DNA from 3 places in the Lysinibacillus sp. RC79 genome. Region 3 is predicted to be linked to each of the others. Evidence: riboswitches for the same ligand, from Rfam matches in the RefSeq annotation. Region 3 holds a riboswitch; each other region holds the start of a gene.
What was found. Region 3 has a riboswitch for thiamine pyrophosphate ahead of thiW (energy coupling factor transporter S component ThiW). Riboswitches for the same ligand answer to the same signal wherever they lie in the genome.
Positions count from the first base shown of each region.

Region 1: another riboswitch for thiamine pyrophosphate. It lies ahead of ABH968_RS11415 (ABC transporter substrate-binding protein); the one in region 3 lies ahead of thiW (energy coupling factor transporter S component ThiW).
Region 2: another riboswitch for thiamine pyrophosphate. It lies ahead of thiM (hydroxyethylthiazole kinase); the one in region 3 lies ahead of thiW (energy coupling factor transporter S component ThiW).

Region 1 covers NZ_JBGCCD010000009.1:135,769-141,136, reverse strand. The annotation lists gene parC (DNA topoisomerase IV subunit A) at 1-1,938, shown strand, start outside; TPP riboswitch at 2,173-2,282, shown strand; gene ABH968_RS11415 (ABC transporter substrate-binding protein) at 2,457-3,452, shown strand; gene ABH968_RS11410 (thiamine-binding protein) at 3,454-3,744, shown strand; gene ABH968_RS11405 (ABC transporter permease) at 3,744-4,514, shown strand; gene ABH968_RS11400 (ABC transporter ATP-binding protein) at 4,492-5,241, shown strand; gene ABH968_RS11395 (TatD family hydrolase) at 5,231-5,368, shown strand, end outside.
Region 2 covers NZ_JBGCCD010000014.1:127,831-133,198, reverse strand. The annotation lists gene sppA (signal peptide peptidase SppA) at 1-512, opposite strand, end outside; gene mbcS (acyl-CoA synthetase MbcS) at 937-2,526, opposite strand; TPP riboswitch at 2,904-3,002, shown strand; gene thiM (hydroxyethylthiazole kinase) at 3,090-3,845, shown strand; gene thiD (bifunctional hydroxymethylpyrimidine kinase/phosphomethylpyrimidine kinase) at 3,845-4,669, shown strand; gene thiE (thiamine phosphate synthase) at 4,659-5,291, shown strand.
Region 3 covers NZ_JBGCCD010000019.1:43,238-48,605, forward strand. The annotation lists gene ABH968_RS17320 (VWA domain-containing protein) at 1-846, shown strand, start outside; gene ABH968_RS17325 (MarR family winged helix-turn-helix transcriptional regulator) at 1,049-1,459, shown strand; gene ABH968_RS17330 (hypothetical protein) at 1,501-1,824, shown strand; gene ABH968_RS17335 (EVE domain-containing protein) at 1,841-2,287, shown strand; gene thiW (energy coupling factor transporter S component ThiW) at 2,363-2,863, opposite strand; TPP riboswitch at 3,033-3,140, opposite strand; gene ABH968_RS17345 (MFS transporter) at 3,209-4,405, opposite strand; gene ABH968_RS17350 (ABC transporter substrate-binding protein) at 4,628-5,368, opposite strand, start outside.

The DNA of each region.
Region 1 (5,368 bases), on a different contig from region 3:
CTAGTCAACGGCTCAACGGGTATTTCGGCCGGTTATGCCACGGACATCCCTCCTCACGCACTTGATGAGGTGCTAGACGGTGTTCTAATGCGCTTAGATAAGCCGAACTCCACTGTTGATGAATTAATGACCGTTATTAAAGGCCCTGATTTCCCAACAGGTGGTATTATTCAAGGTGTCGATGGCATTAAAAAGGCGTACGAAACAGGACGCGGTAAAATCATTGTGCGTGCTCAAGCAGTCGTTGAGCCAATTAAAGGCGGCAAAGAGCAAATCGTTATTACGGAATTACCGTATGATGTCAATAAAGCAAATCTTGTGAAGAAAATTGATGAGCAACGTGTTGATAAACGACTTGAAGGGATTGCGGAAATTCGTGATGAATCGGATCGTACAGGCCTACGCGTTGTCATAGAACTGAAAAAGGATGTTCCGGGACCAGGAATTTTAAATTACTTGTTCAAAACAACTGATTTACAAGTAGCTTATAATTTTAATATGATTGCGATCCATAATCGTCGTCCGACAATGATGACATTGCCATTGTTACTGGATTCTTATATTGCCCATCAAAAGGAAGTCGTGACGAACCGCTCCATTTATGATTTGCAAAAGGCTAAAGATCGTTCGCATATTGTTGAAGGCTTGATCAAGGCGCTGTCCATTTTAGATGAAGTCATTGCAACGATTCGTTCTTCTAATGATAAACGAGATGCGAAAACGAATTTACAGGTGAAGTTTGATTTTACAGAAGTGCAATCAGAGGCAATCGTTAGCTTGCAATTATATCGTTTAACAAATACAGATATCACAGAACTTCGCAATGAACAAGATGAATTAAATAAACTTATCGCCAAGCTTGAAGGTATTCTTAATAGTGAAGCAAAACTTGTACGTGTTATTAAACAGGAACTACTTGACATTAAAAAGCGCTTTGCAGAGCCACGTCGTTCAAAAATCGAACAAGAAATTGAAGAAATTAAAATTACGTTAGATGTTCTTGTCCCAAGTGAAGAGGTCGTAGTGACTGTCACAAAGGATGGCTATATTAAGCGTACATCTACACGTTCACATGCAGCTTCGAATGGTCAAGATTTTGCGATGAAGGATTCCGATTATTTGTTATATGAAGCGAATTTAAATACGCAGCATCATCTATTACTGTTCACAAATCGAGGCAATTATATCTATCAGCCTGTCCATGAACTACCTGATATTCGTTGGAAGGATCTTGGTCAGCATATTTCAAGTATTGTGCCAACCGGGGAAGATGAATCTATTATTGCTGTATACGGTTTTGAAACATTCGAACAGGCCAATACGTATATTTTAACGGCTACGAAAGATGGACAAATTAAACGCTCACTTTTAGCAGATTATGCCGTTACACGCTATTCGAAGCCAATCAAAACGATGAATGTCAAGTCAGGCGATGAAATGATTTTTGTAGATATCGTGACGGACGAGGCAGAACTAATGTTAACGACAGATACGGCTTATGCTATTCGTTTCCCAATGGAGGAATTACCAGTAACAGGTGTAAAAACAGGCGGCGTCAAAGGAATTACGCTGAAAGAGGGAGAGGCATTAGTCGGCGTTAATGTTTTACCGCCAAATGACACGGCATATGTTGCGATTGTGACGCAGCGTGGTGCAGTGAAGAAAATGAATGTAGCCGAGGTAGAAATGACTAGTCGTGCGAAACGCGGTTTAAAAGTGTTAACAGAATTAAAAGCGAACCCACATCGTATCGTGGCTGTAGTCAAGGCTACTAATGACGAACAGCTGATCATCGAAACAGAAAAAGGCGTACAAGAGATTATTGATGTACAAGCATTAACTCGAGCAGATCGCCATTCAAACGGTTCCTTTAAAGTAGATATTGCTACAGACGGTGCCATTTCACATGTATTAACGGCCAAAAAAGAAGAGAAATAAAACTAATTTTCTAGCCCACGCTCCTTTTGAGAGCTGGGCTTTTTATATCTAAATTGAAAAAACAAGCTTTAAGCTATGCCTAATCTATACAATCTAAAGAAGGGAGGGAATCGTTGAATTCAGAAAATAGAATTCAAGATAGAGATGGGCTTTTATATTTACAGCGCTTTCGGCAAATAGAGCCTTGTCATTTCCGGATAGTTATGGGTATAATAATCACGAAAAGTTCATATGGAAAGAATGTAGGGGGGCTGGTGTTGCCAGCTGAGATTGTGTCCGATAGACGCTGACCCTTTGAACCTGATTTGGCTCGTACCAGCGTAGGGAACATCTATTCAAAAAATTTAAATTTTTGATACTGATTACAAAACGTCTGGGAGGAATCCTAGGCGTTTTTTATGTTACAAGCAATTGTTGTATGCACAAAACTTGGGTGCAGACATAAAGTGAATACGCTTTCTTCTGGTCAACACATTCATTCATGAACACTTTCAAACTACTTACTGGGAGGATTCAGCATGAAAAAATGGTTATTGATCCTGTTGGCTGCGCTTTTAACATTAGCGGGCTGTAGCGAAAAAGAGGATAAAAAGGATGCTAAGGGATTAACAAAAGTATCGGTCGTTCTCGACTGGACACCGAACACAAATCATACAGGCTTATATGTAGCGAAAAAACTTGGCTACTTTAAGGAACAGGGCTTAGATGTTGATATTTTATTACCTGGCGAAGCGGGTGCAGATCAGCTTGTGGCATCTGGTAAAGCTCAGTTTGGTGTAAGCTATCAGGAAGGGGTTACACAGGCACGTGTGCAGGATGTACCTTTAGTATCGATTGCAGCGATTATTCAACATAATACTTCTGGCTTTGCATCCATTGCATCAAAAGGGATTACGTCACCGAAGGATTTTGAAGGTAAAACATATGGTGGCTGGGGTGCACCACTTGAACAGGCAGTACTACAATCACTTATGCAAACAGAAAATGCGGATATTAATAAGTTAGATATTGTCAATGCAGGCGATATAGATTTCTTCACAATGATGAAAAAAGATATTGATTTTGCGTGGATTTATTATGCATGGACAGGTATCGAAGCAGAACAACGTGGTGAAAAACTGAACATGTTATATTTAACAGATTATAGTGATCAGTTAGATTATTACACACCTGTACTTGCAACAAATGAAAAAATGATTAAGAATGACCCAGAGACGGTAAAAGCATTTGTCGCTGCTGCAGCAAAGGGCTATGAATATGCGATAAAACATCCAAATGAGGCAGCTGATATTTTACTAGAAGCGGTACCTGATTTAGATAAAAACCTTGTGCATAAAAGTCAGGAATGGCTAGCAGATAAGTATCAAGACGACGCTGCACAATGGGGCGAGCAAAAGCTAGCTGTCTGGGAAAACTATGCGAAATGGATGGCCAGCAACAAAGTTTTAGAGGGCGAATTTAACGCAAAACAAGCATTTACAAACGACTTTTTACCGAAAAAGGAGACAAAATAGTATGGCAAACTCATTAATAAGTGTACAAATTATCCCGAAAACTGAAAAATATGAAGATGTGATCCCATTTGTCGATGCAGCGATTATGGTTATCGACGCATCTGGGGTGAAATATGAAGTTCATCCATTAGAAACGACAATGGAGGGTGAGCTATCGACTTTACTACAAATCATTGAAAAAATGAATGATAAGATGATTGAGCTTGGCGCTATTAATGTCATTACACAAGTGAAAATTTTATATCAGCCATCCGGTATTACTATGGATACACTAACGGAGAAATATCAGTGATGAGGCAGGCTTTCAAACAAGGAAGGACGATAATTTTTATCGCCTTCCTCTTATTCATATGGGAACTAATTGTCCGTTTTGCAGACGTGCCACATTGGCTATTGCCCGCACCAAGTGCCATTTTAAAAGAAGGCTTGCAATCGTATGAGACGTTTGTGCCACATGCTTTTGCGACTGTTCAATTAGCACTTCTTGGTCTAGCCATCGGGATATTATGTGGATTAACGGTTGCCGTGCTATTACATCGTTTTACGTTTGTGCGGGAGCTATTTTATCCTATTCTCATTATGTCGCAGAATGTCCCTGTGCTCGTCCTAGCACCGTTATTAATCATTTGGTTTGGCTTTGGTTTATTGCCAAAGCTCATTATTATTTGTCTTGTGTGCTTTTTCCCCATCGTTATTTCGGCAATGGATGGCTTTCGTCAAACCTCACCTGAGCTGAAGCATTATTTTGAGATGATTGGTGCAACGAAAGCACAAACCTTTTGGAAGCTTGAATGGCCATTTGCGTACCCGGCAATTTTTTCAGGCATTAAAATTGCGGCAACGTATAGCGTAATGGGGGCTGTCATTGCAGAATGGCTAGGTGCGAAAAAGGGAATTGGTGTCTATATGACATTGGCACAATCTTCATTTCGGACGGATCGTGTATTTGTAGCGATTTTTGCTATCATTTTTTTAAGTTTACTATTATTTAGTGCTATTCAATTATTAGAAAAACTTGTTGTGAAGGGGAGAGGACTCCATGCTAAGCATTCAAAACATTGATAAATCCTTTGATGCTCTTCCGGTTATTCGAAATTTATCTTTTGAGGTGAAGGACGGCGAATTTGTGGCGATTATCGGTCCGTCAGGCAGTGGAAAAAGTACACTCTTTCAATTAATTGGCGGTGTTTCTTCTATTGATAAGGGTGCCATTTTATTAAACGATACAGATATCCAGCAAAAAAGAGGAACGATTGGCTATATGCCTCAGCAGCCATGCTTATTACCATGGCGTACGATAGTAGAAAACGTCACGATGGTCGAGGAGCTTCATGGAAAACCAAATGTCAACGTTGCGAAGGAATGGTTAGACAAAGTGGGGCTCGCAGCGTTTGAAAATGCGTATCCCAATGAGCTGTCGGGTGGTATGCAACAGCGAGTATCGTTTATACGTGCAATTGTCAGTAATAAGCCCATTCTATGTTTAGATGAGCCGTTTTCTGCGCTTGATGAGTTTACAAGGCTTGAAATGCAGGCTTGGCTTTTATCGATATGGGAGAAAGATCGGAAATCTATACTGTTCGTTACACATAGTATCGAGGAAGCTCTCTTTTTAGCTGATCGTATCATCGTACTCACGAAACGGCCTGCAACGATTAAAAAAGAAATTATCGTACCTTTTGCAAGGCCACGACAAGAAGAAATTCGCCATTCCGCTACATTTACAGCATTGAAGCAACAGCTATTCACGTATTTAAAAGAAGAAAAGGATGAGGCGAATGTTGATTGATGCACATATTCATTTAGATCAATATAAGGAAAACGACATACCAACTTTGCTAGAGGAAGCTGAACATGTAATTGCCGTGAGCATGAATCTTCAATCGTGTGAGAAGACGTTGAAGCTGTCGAAAGCC
Region 2 (5,368 bases), on a different contig from region 3:
ATTGAACCTGTAATTGTATCACGTTGCGCAAATATCTTATCTGCAGGTGCTGAAATGTAATAACCACCTGAAGCTGCCATCGAATCCATAGAAACATAGATTGGAATTTGTCGCTCTTCTTTAATTTTCAAAAGTTTTTTATAGATTTCTGCTGATTCTTTTACACCACCACCTGGTGAATTAACACTTAAAACGATACCTTCCACAGTTTGATCATATAAAATATTATCTAATTGATTTAAGAAAAATTGATGATCATAAGCAACTGGTTGCCATAATGTACTTGAGCCAACATCTTGAATCGCACCATCAACCTTTAAGTATGCAATACGTTTATCCATATCGCCACCTTCTTTAACCACTTCCATTACCGTCAAGTCGTTTCCAGCCACCAAGCTATCAAAATTGCTAAAGAAATCCGATTTAAATATTGCAAAAATAGTGTTGATCCCTAACGAGAATACTAATAGTACACCTGCAATTATTAAAGCAGTCCACCTTTTAACATTCATATTTTTCCGCCTCCTCATACGTTATACAATAGATATTCTAATTTGTTTCATACTTATTGCAATAATATGGCTTATCACCATAACATGGGTTGATCTATGTTCCGACTGGACTCTCGGGACAATAGAGTTTTTATGCGAAAGCGCAGCGTTTTCACAGGACGTAATGCTTTTAACCTTCGTCTCCTCTACTTGGCTTACTCCATGGTCTAAATCTATGACGCTAATCCCTAAGGAGTGCCAAGACTCCAATTAACTTATATACAAGTCACACGTTTTAACAAATGTCATTTCTTTTTACGGTGAGCCAATACTATGCAAAAGCTTTAACCTATTCAACCTATACTACATTATCTAATAAAAAAAAAAAATCAAAGTTCATAAACAAAGCAGGAACTTTGATTTTCGACATTAATTTCCTAGGAAATTAATGATGAATGTTAGAATGGGTTTTCTCTTGTTCACGTAATTCGACACGACGAATTTTGCCTGATGCAGTCTTTGGTAGCTCAGTAACAAACTCAATTGCACGAGGATATTTATAAGGGGCTGTTAAAGTTTTCACATGGCTTTGTAGTTTTTTAATAAGCGCTTCATCACCAACTTCTCCATCAGAGAGCACAACAAATGCCTTTACTACATTTCCACGAACTTCATCCGGACTCGCGACAACGGCAGTTTCTTTTATTGCTGGATGCTTCAATAACGCATCTTCTACCTCAAATGGGCCAATCGTATAGCCAGACGATATAATGACATCATCCCCACGTCCTTCAAACCAAAAATAGCCATCTTCATCTTTATATGCACGATCTCCGGTAATATACCATTCGCCTCTAAATTGTAAATTTGTACGTTCGGGATCGTTTAAATATTTTTTAAATAACGCGGGTGTTTCACAGTGAACAGCAATATCTCCAACTTCTCCGATTGCAACAGGATTTCCAAAATCATTGATAATTTCTACAGTATTACCCGGAGTAGGTTTCCCCATTGAGCCCATTTTAGACTCCATCCCTACCATTGTACCAACAAGTAATGTATTCTCTGTTTGTCCATAACCATCTCGTACTTGTAAATTAAAGACCTCGGAAAATACTTTTATCACTTCACTATTTAAAGGTTCACCCGCTGACACAGCCTGACGTATTGTACTTAAATTGAAATCTCGTAAATTTTCAAGCCCCGCCATAAATCGATATTCGGTTGGCGTGCAACACAGAATATTAATATTGAATTTTTCAAGCAGTGCAAGGTATGTTGCCGCATCAAAGTGACCTTTGTAAACAAATGCTGTTGCACCACTTCCTAAAGTAGCAAGGAACGGACTCCAAATCCATTTTTGCCAGCCAGGAGCTGCTGTAGCCCAAACAATGTCACCTTCTTGGACACCTAACCAATTTGGTGCAGTAGTTCGTAAGTGTGCGTAACCCCAGCCATGTGTATGTACCGCTGCCTTCGGATTGCCTGTTGTACCACTCGTGTATGCTAAAAATGCAATGTCTGTACTCTTAGTTGGTGTAGAACTTATATAGGTTGTTGGTTGGTTTTGCATTTTTTCAAGCAATGCCTGCCAAGATCCATGTGCATGACCAATGACAAATTGCTGTATTTCTTGTAAATTTTCCACATTATCAAATTGTTCAATATAAGGCTCAAATGCAATAACACCTTTTGCATTGGCATGATTGATTCGATATTCAATATCCTTCGTTCTCAGCATTTCTGAGCTAGGTATTATGGTTAAACCTGTCTTTAAGGCTGCAATATAGACGATATACGCTTCAACTGATCTCGGCACCATGACTAAAATAACATCACCTTTTTTTAAACCTTGAGATGTAAATACATGTGCTGCCTGATTCGCCTTTTCAAGTAAAGCTGTATATGTTATATACTGAATTTCCTCATCTTCGTTATAAACTACTAATGCATTTTTCGTAGAATCTTGTGCATATTTTTCAATTTCCTCTGAAATGTTATACCATTCTGGTGCGATTAAATCTTCTCTTTTCATGGCATGTGCCCCCTTTATTACGCTCATTATAAAACTCAATTTTTATCATTTTCAATGGAATTCACTCTAATTCATTAAAGTCGTGACAACTATCATGCTCTGCTATATGGCATCAGTCACGTTTTAGTTCTATCAATTTCAGCTTGGTGTAATTGTTGCTGTCGCTTCGCTTTCGCACAGAAAACATTTGTTGCTGTCGCTTCGCTTTCGCACAGAAAACACTTGTTGCTGTCGCTTCGCTTTCGCACAGAAAACATTTGTTGCTGTCGCTCCGCTTTCGCACAGAAAACACTTGTTGCTGTCGCTCCGCTTTCGCACAGATAAAAATTCCCTATTGAACACGAATGAATAATATGGTACATTTTGGACAACTAAAAGCATAATTGCAGGGGGACTCATTTAGAGTTGAGAAGGTAAAACCTGACCCTTTGAACCTGTTAGTTAATACTGACGTAGGGAGCAATACACATCTAATTACTGATGAAAGGCTCTTTTACGTGTTTTTTTTACACGAAAAAGGGCCTTTTTTGCACGCTTACGTCCATCCAAAAGGAGGACTTAAATTGATTTTTCAAACGATCCGTAAACAAAATCCACTTATTCATTGCATTACTAATTATGTTGTGGCTAATTTTCAAGCAAATGGCTTATTAGCAATAGGTGCTTCTCCAGTCATGGCTGATGACAGTCATGAGGTTGAAGAAATGGTCGCAATTGCCTCAGGTTTTTTGATAAATATTGGTACCCTTAATGAACGAATGAAAGAATCAATGTTACTTGCAGGAAAAAAAGCAAATGCTCTTGGCATTCCCGTTATTTTAGATCCTGTTGCTGCAGGTGCAACAACATACCGGAAACAAACGGTACAACAATTACTGGAGGAAATAAAATTTGCGGCTATTCGTTGTAATATTGGTGAACTTGCAGCTATTGCCAATGTAGAATGGCAACAAAAAGGCGTAGATAGTGGTAGTGGTTCCATTTCTTTAGAACTTGAGGCACAGCAAGTAGCTCAACTCTACAATTGTATTGTGATTGTGACCGGTGAAAAGGATTTTATTACTGATGGCGAACATCAGCAATGGGTTACAGGTGGAAATTCTCAAATGACAGAAATTACCGGAACAGGTTGCTTATTAAGTGCAATTTGTTGTGCCTCCTACGTCTCAGGAAAAAAACTATTTGACCAATTGGTAGAAACTTTATCGCTTTATAAAAAAGTGGCAGAGCGAGCCGCTTCTTCAACTCAATATATTGGCGATTTTCAAATTGCAGTATTGAATGAATTACATCGCCTTTCCAAGGGTGGTGAAGAATGATGCATATTGTAACGACAATTGCTGGTTCAGATAGTGGTGGCGGTGCAGGTATACAGGCTGATTTAAAAACATTTCAGGAATTAAAGGTGTTTGGAACGTCTGTTATTACAGCTTTAACGGCCCAAAACACACTTGGTGTATCGGATGTCTTACCAATTGAAGTTAGCTTTGTTGAAAAACAACTTATAGCGCTAGTCGAAGATTTTTCAATTAGTGCTGTTAAAACAGGAATGCTGTTTTCCTCCGAAATAATCCAATCAATTGCACAGATTTTAGCTGAAGTGAAAATTCCGCTTATTGTAGATCCTGTCATGATTGCAAAAGGTGGCGAAAGCTTATTACAGCAAGAAGCAATTGAGGCATTACGTAGTTTTTTGCTACCTTTAGCAACAATTGTAACACCGAACATTCCTGAGGCAGAAACCCTTTCTGGAAGGAAAATCAACTCTTTAACAGATATTAAAGAAGCAGCTCAAGTCTTATTACAAATGGGCGTTCAATGCGTCATTATTAAAGGCGGTCATTTAGAGGATCAATGTTATGCTACTGATTATGTATTTTTTCAAGACGGTCGGTCATTTTCCATGCAGTCTACACGTATTGCAACAAAAAATACGCATGGGACAGGCTGTACGTTTTCCGCTGCATTAACTGCCTTTCTTGGTCGTGGACTACCTCTAGAAGAAGCGATTGAGGAAGCTAAAAAATTTATTCAATTAGCAATAACGCATGATTTATTTATTGGTAATGGCCATGGTCCAACAAATCATTTTGCCTATCAAAACTATAAGGATTCTTGCGAGGTGATCATTCATGAAACGTGACGATCTACAGCTATATTTTATTATGGGTACAGATAATGTTTTCAAACAAGATCCAATAAATGTTTTAGAGAAAGCTCTCCAATCTGGAGTTTCCATGTTTCAATACCGTGAAAAAGGGCCAAATGCACTTACTGGGAAAGCCTATGAAAATTTTGCTCGGAAATGTCAAAAGCTCTGTCAGCAGTATAATGTTCCGTTTATCGTCAACGATGATTTAGAGCTAGCTATAAAACTTAGAGCGGATGGTGTTCATATTGGACAAGAGGATTTTCCTGTGTCGAAGGTACGTAAAAAAATTGGCAACATGATTCTAGGTGTTTCTGTTCACTCACAAGCTGAATTACAAACTGCTCTACAATACGGTGCTGATTATGTAGGAATTGGTCCGGTTTTTTCAACCACTTCTAAAAGCGACGCCAAACCACCTAGTGGAACTGATTTTTTACAGCAAGTTCGGATACAATATCCGGAGCTTCCTATCGTTGCGATTGGAGGCATAAATTGCTGGAATGCACATACGGTATTTAAAGCAGGTGCGGATGGAATAGCAGTTATTTCTGCCATTTGCGAAAGTGAAGATATTTCAAATACAGTCTCTACATTTAAATCATTTGTAGGATAAAGTGAAACTTTAAACAGTGGGAGGGTCTTTACCCCACTGATTATTAGTCTTCACCAATCGGGTTTTTACTGGCAGTT
Region 3 (5,368 bases):
CCATTCTATCCAACTATATATAATGCATCTGGCTGGAATACGTTATTTGCAAATGGTGTACCTAAAATGAACGCTTATATCGGTACGACAGCAAAGCAGGGAGCTACTGTTATTGCAGAAAGTGGAAAGGAAGATCCAGTACTAGCAGAGTGGCAATATGGCCTTGGCAAAACATTCGCCTTTACTTCTGATTCGACAGGAAAATGGACAGGAGACTGGGCAAGATGGCAAAATTGGGGCACATTTTGGCAAACGCTTATTTCAAAAATGCTACCTAGCTATAATGATGTTGCCTACGATGTACGTCTAGAATCAGACGGCTCATTTGTCATCACTGACCCAACAAATGAAGCGGCGTTCTTAGATATTGTTGCTGTCAATGAAGCGGGTGAAGAACTTGAAACACAGCTTGAAACAATTTCAGCATCACAAGTTCGAGCCGTCGTGCAAGCAGAACCAGGACTCATCTTCTTCCGCATTGCCGATGAACAACAAGCTATTTACCAGGCAGGCTTAAGTGTACCTTATAGTGCTGAGTATGAATTACGCCCAGTAAATGATAAGCTGGGCGAAGAACTAACAAAGCAAACAGGCGGCTCCGTTTTAAAAGAACCGAGCGAAGTATTCCGTGAATTTACTAAAAAAGGTGCGGAACGCCAAAATATTGCAACATGGCTCTTATTAGCAGGAATGCTACTATTCTTCATTGATATTACCATTCGACGCTTTGGTTGGAGTTTCCTAACAAGACCAAAGAAAAAAGAACAGCTTGTAGAGGAAAAACAAATACAGGCAGAGGACACAAATGTTGCCCAGCTATTAAAGGGCATGAAAAAACGATCCTAACAGATAAAACGATGGTTCATTGCTTTATAGTAATGAGTCATCGTTTTTTGTGAAATTAGTGAATTTTTTATGAAAAGCAAAATTAATCTTGCAAACAAATAGATATAAATGTAATAATCGATGATAGTAATAAAATATTACTATCATTTTTTTATATTATTATGTTAAACGGTTTGGAGGAGAAGTTAAAATGACCACTATAATGAATTCATTTGGTTTTCTAAGTTTTAAGCTAGCAGAGGCTTTAGAGGAAAATCTCGAGAAATATATTAGCGAAAAATTTCAAATGAAATCCAGAGAAGTCGGGATCATGATTGCTGTAAAAGAAAAAAAACTTAGTCAAATTCAAATAGGGCAAATTTTAAAGTTGGATAAAAATAGTGTCCGCTTTTTTATCGATGGTCTAGAAGAAAGAAATTATGTTTATAGGGAGAAAAATCCAGAAAATAGAAGAGAGAATCTAATATGCCTTACGGAACAGGGTGAAAATTTGGCAGAAGAATTATTGAAGACCCTTTCAATTTCTGAGAATGATGTTTTGAACGTACTTTCATTGGAAGAAAAAGAGCAATTGAAAAGCATATTGACAAAAGTATATGAAAATCGTGAATAGGGTTTAAAACCTTATCAATAAAAATGAAAGAGTGATGACATATGAAAGCAGTAGAGGTTATGAAGGAGTATTTAAAAAGAGCACAAGAAGAGGGTCAAGATTTATCTGATATGTATGCAGATCATGGGGAATTGAAAAATTTTAAAGGTGAAATTTTAAAAGGAAGAAAAGAGATACAGAAATTTTACACTTCACCTATGCCGAAAGGGTTTAAGTTAACTATCCAAAATATTGAAGGTGATGATACAGAATGTATTGCTACAGTTTCAACTACTTGGGATGGTTTGCCAAACCCAGTGATTTTGGAGGAAAAGTTGATTCTTGAAAATGAAAAAATAAAATCGTTTACGATGATCCCAAAATAAAAGGAGAGCTCTTCCTATGACTGAAAAGGACACGAAATATTGGATTGGCGTGGCATCTCTCAATCATGTGCAAAAAGGGGTTGAGGGAGGATTCAGTCAGCTATGCCACGGCAAAGAAAGACCTTTGAAACGAATGAGAAAAGGAGACTGGATTATATATTATTCTCCTAAAAAAAGTCTAGATGGTAATGAACCTGTAAGAGCGTTTACTGCAATTGGAAGAGTAAAAGACGAGCGAATATACGAGTTCCAAATGGCAGCAAATTTTATTCCTTTTCGAAGAGATATAGACTTTTATAAAGATGCAAAAGCAGTACCAATAAAAAGGATCTTAGATTATTTAGAATTTGTAGAAGACAAATCGAAATATGGCTATAAATTCAGATTCGGTCATTTTGAAATAAGCAAAAAAGACTTTTTATCAATTGCTCATGAAATGGGATTACCATTGAAGTATGGGTGAATTTGGTAGGAACAAAAAACGCTACTTTCTTAATTAATTGTCATTAAGAAAGTAATGTTAAATTGCTATTAATCATTATTTAAGCCAAGTGTTAAGGTTAGTTACAAATACTGTTTTACGCAAATTGCTAGCAATGACAATGCCTAAGACAGCACCAATAGTACTTGAGGTTAAAAAAGCCGGCATGAAAAATAAAGCAGCAACGGATGTCCCCATTAATAAATGTGCGTAAGGTACTGCAATGAGTGAGGCAATAATACCTGTCCCAAACATTTCACCGACACCTGCAAGCCATTGCTTGCCGCTGTATTTATAGGCAAGAGCTGCACACAAAGCGCCAATAACACTGCCAGGTATAGCTAATAGTGAGCCTGTGCCTGTTAAAATACGAATAATGGCTGTGACAAAGGCGACCATAACAGTAGGCACTGGTCCAAGAATGATAGCGCTAATAACATTAATAGCATGTTGTACAGGATAGGCACGTGCAATTCCCGTTGGTATTGAAATAAAGGTAGAACCTGCTACGGCAATTGCTACTAATAAGGCCATGATTGTTAGTTTTCGAATTGACATAATTTCCACTCCTTAGAAATATGAATTTTTATAGTTATCGCCGGTAGACATGGAATTTCCGCCGCAAAAAGCGTGAGAAACGCCGCTAAACATGGGAATACTGCAGCTAGAGCGTGAAAAAGCCGCTTCCTAAAAACAATAGGAAGCGGCCCTGCATTTACATAACAAAAAGCAAGTGTCGCCACTTCCCTCCGCTAGTGTGAACTAGATCAGGTTCAAAGGGTCCGTATATGATAATATACGTCTCAGCCTTTTAAAGACTCCCCTAGTGGTAAAAGGATTAAATTGTTGGTTTTTCACATAATAATGTAGCATACTACTCAAAATAGTCAATAACTTTTCAGACTATTTTGTATCAGGATGCATAAGGTGTGGTGCTTTTTTCATTGTCCAAATAAGGGCAAGGAAGAAACAAGCCATTAAAATAATAGACCCGAAAATATAAGGACTGTTCATATTCCAATCGAATAATATACCTGCTAAAGCTGGACCAATCATATTACCAAGACTCATATAAGCATTGTTCAGACCAGCTGCATAGCCTTGTTCATTCTCAGCAAGCTTTGAAATCAATGTGTTGACAGCTGGACGAATCAATGTCGTAGCTGTAGAGAAGATTGTCGCTACAATTAAAATAAGTGCAAAACCAGATGCGAATAATATTAAGAAAATCGAAACGGCTGCAATAAATAAATTGACTAACACTACTTTCATTTCGCCGAAGCGATTAAACAGCGGTGTAATAACAAATATTTGTACAACAACACCAAAAGCGCCGCCCATAACTAATATAATGGCGATATCAGTAGGTGTGTAATTAAACTTCTCTGTAACAAATAATGATAGTGTTGTTTGGAAGTTAGCAATTCCGAAAGAGAATACAAGCATGATAATTAGCATGACAAAATAAGGCATTCGGACTGAACGGGCCATCTGCTTTACAAGATTATCCTGCTTCTGCGCCTTTTTCGCGGTGTTCGGTTTTGTAGCAGGTAATAAAAAGAACGATAAAATAGCTGCTAAGATAGCTGCACATCCAGCAGTATAAAATGGAAAATGCAAACTAACTTTTGAGAGGAATCCACCGATACCTGGTCCGATCATAAAACCCAAGGACATTGCTGCCCCTAGCATACCCATACCTTTTCCTCGTTCCTCATACGTTGTGACATCTGCCACAAAAGCCATTATAGGAGGAGCCACAAATGCAGAACCAAGACCACCTAAAAAGCGTGCCAAGAAGAGCATCCATACATCTGTAGAAAGCCCGAAACCAATTTGTGCAAGTCCTGTTACGATAAGACCAAAAATAATGAGATTTTTTCGACCGTATTGATCCGAAAGATTCCCAGCGATTGGAGAAAATACGAATTGTGCAAAGGCGAACGTTGCAATCAACATACCAAGTACTTGTCCTGCAGCACCAAATAGTTTTAAATACTCAGGCATGACAGGAATAATAATTCCGATACTCCCCATTGCGATAAACATATTAAACATTAAAATATACAAAGCCGCCTTGTTAGACTTCTGCTGGGTCATCGAATACCCCTTTCTTTAATCAAATATACTACAGTCTACCACAAGGCTTGTACGTTTGCTATTGACTATAAGTCTGAGATTTACAAGTAAATTCATGGGGATTCTTTTATTAACACAAATACGGCCAGCTAGTTTTTTCACAGAAGTGTATCTCCAGCTAAACGAAAAAAGCTGTTCTCAACGTTTGTAACGTGAGAACAGCTATAAGTGGGTTAAAATGGTTTATCGAATACTCATTTTAAATTCTAAAAACAGCTCATTGTATTTGCCTAAGTAATCAGGACCTAGATTTTTATAAACTTCTAATGTTTTACGTTGTTCTTCAGAAGGATAGAAGCGCTTATCAGATACAACTTCTTTATCCATTAATTTCATCGCTGCAATATTAGGGGTAGAATAGCCTACATAATCAGCATTTTTAGCCCCTGATTTAGCTTTCAGCATAAAATTAATGAAGGCATGTGCACCATCTATATTTTTTGATGTTTTTGGGATAACCATATTGTCAAACCATAAATTTGAGCCTTCTTTTGGTACAGCAAAGTCTAATTCTTCATTTTCTGACAACATGTCAGCTGCTTGACCAGACCAAGTGAGTGCCACAGCAGCTTCATTATTAACCATCAGCGGTGTAATTTCATCCCCGATAATGGCTTTAACATTTGGCGCCAATGTGATTAGTTTATCAGTAGCTTTACGTAGCTCCTTGTTATTTAAAGAGTTGAGTGAGTAGCCAAGGCTGTTTAAGCCCATACCAATCACCTCACGTGCACCATCTACTAAAAAGACTTTACGTTTTAACGAAGGGTCCCATAAGTCCTTCCAAGATGAGAAGTCTAAATTTCCAACGAGCTTTGGATTATAGACAATGCCGACTGTTCCCCAGAAATATGGAACAGAATATTTATTGTCGTCATCAAATGGTAAATCTAAAAAATAAGGATCGATATTTTTAAAATTAGG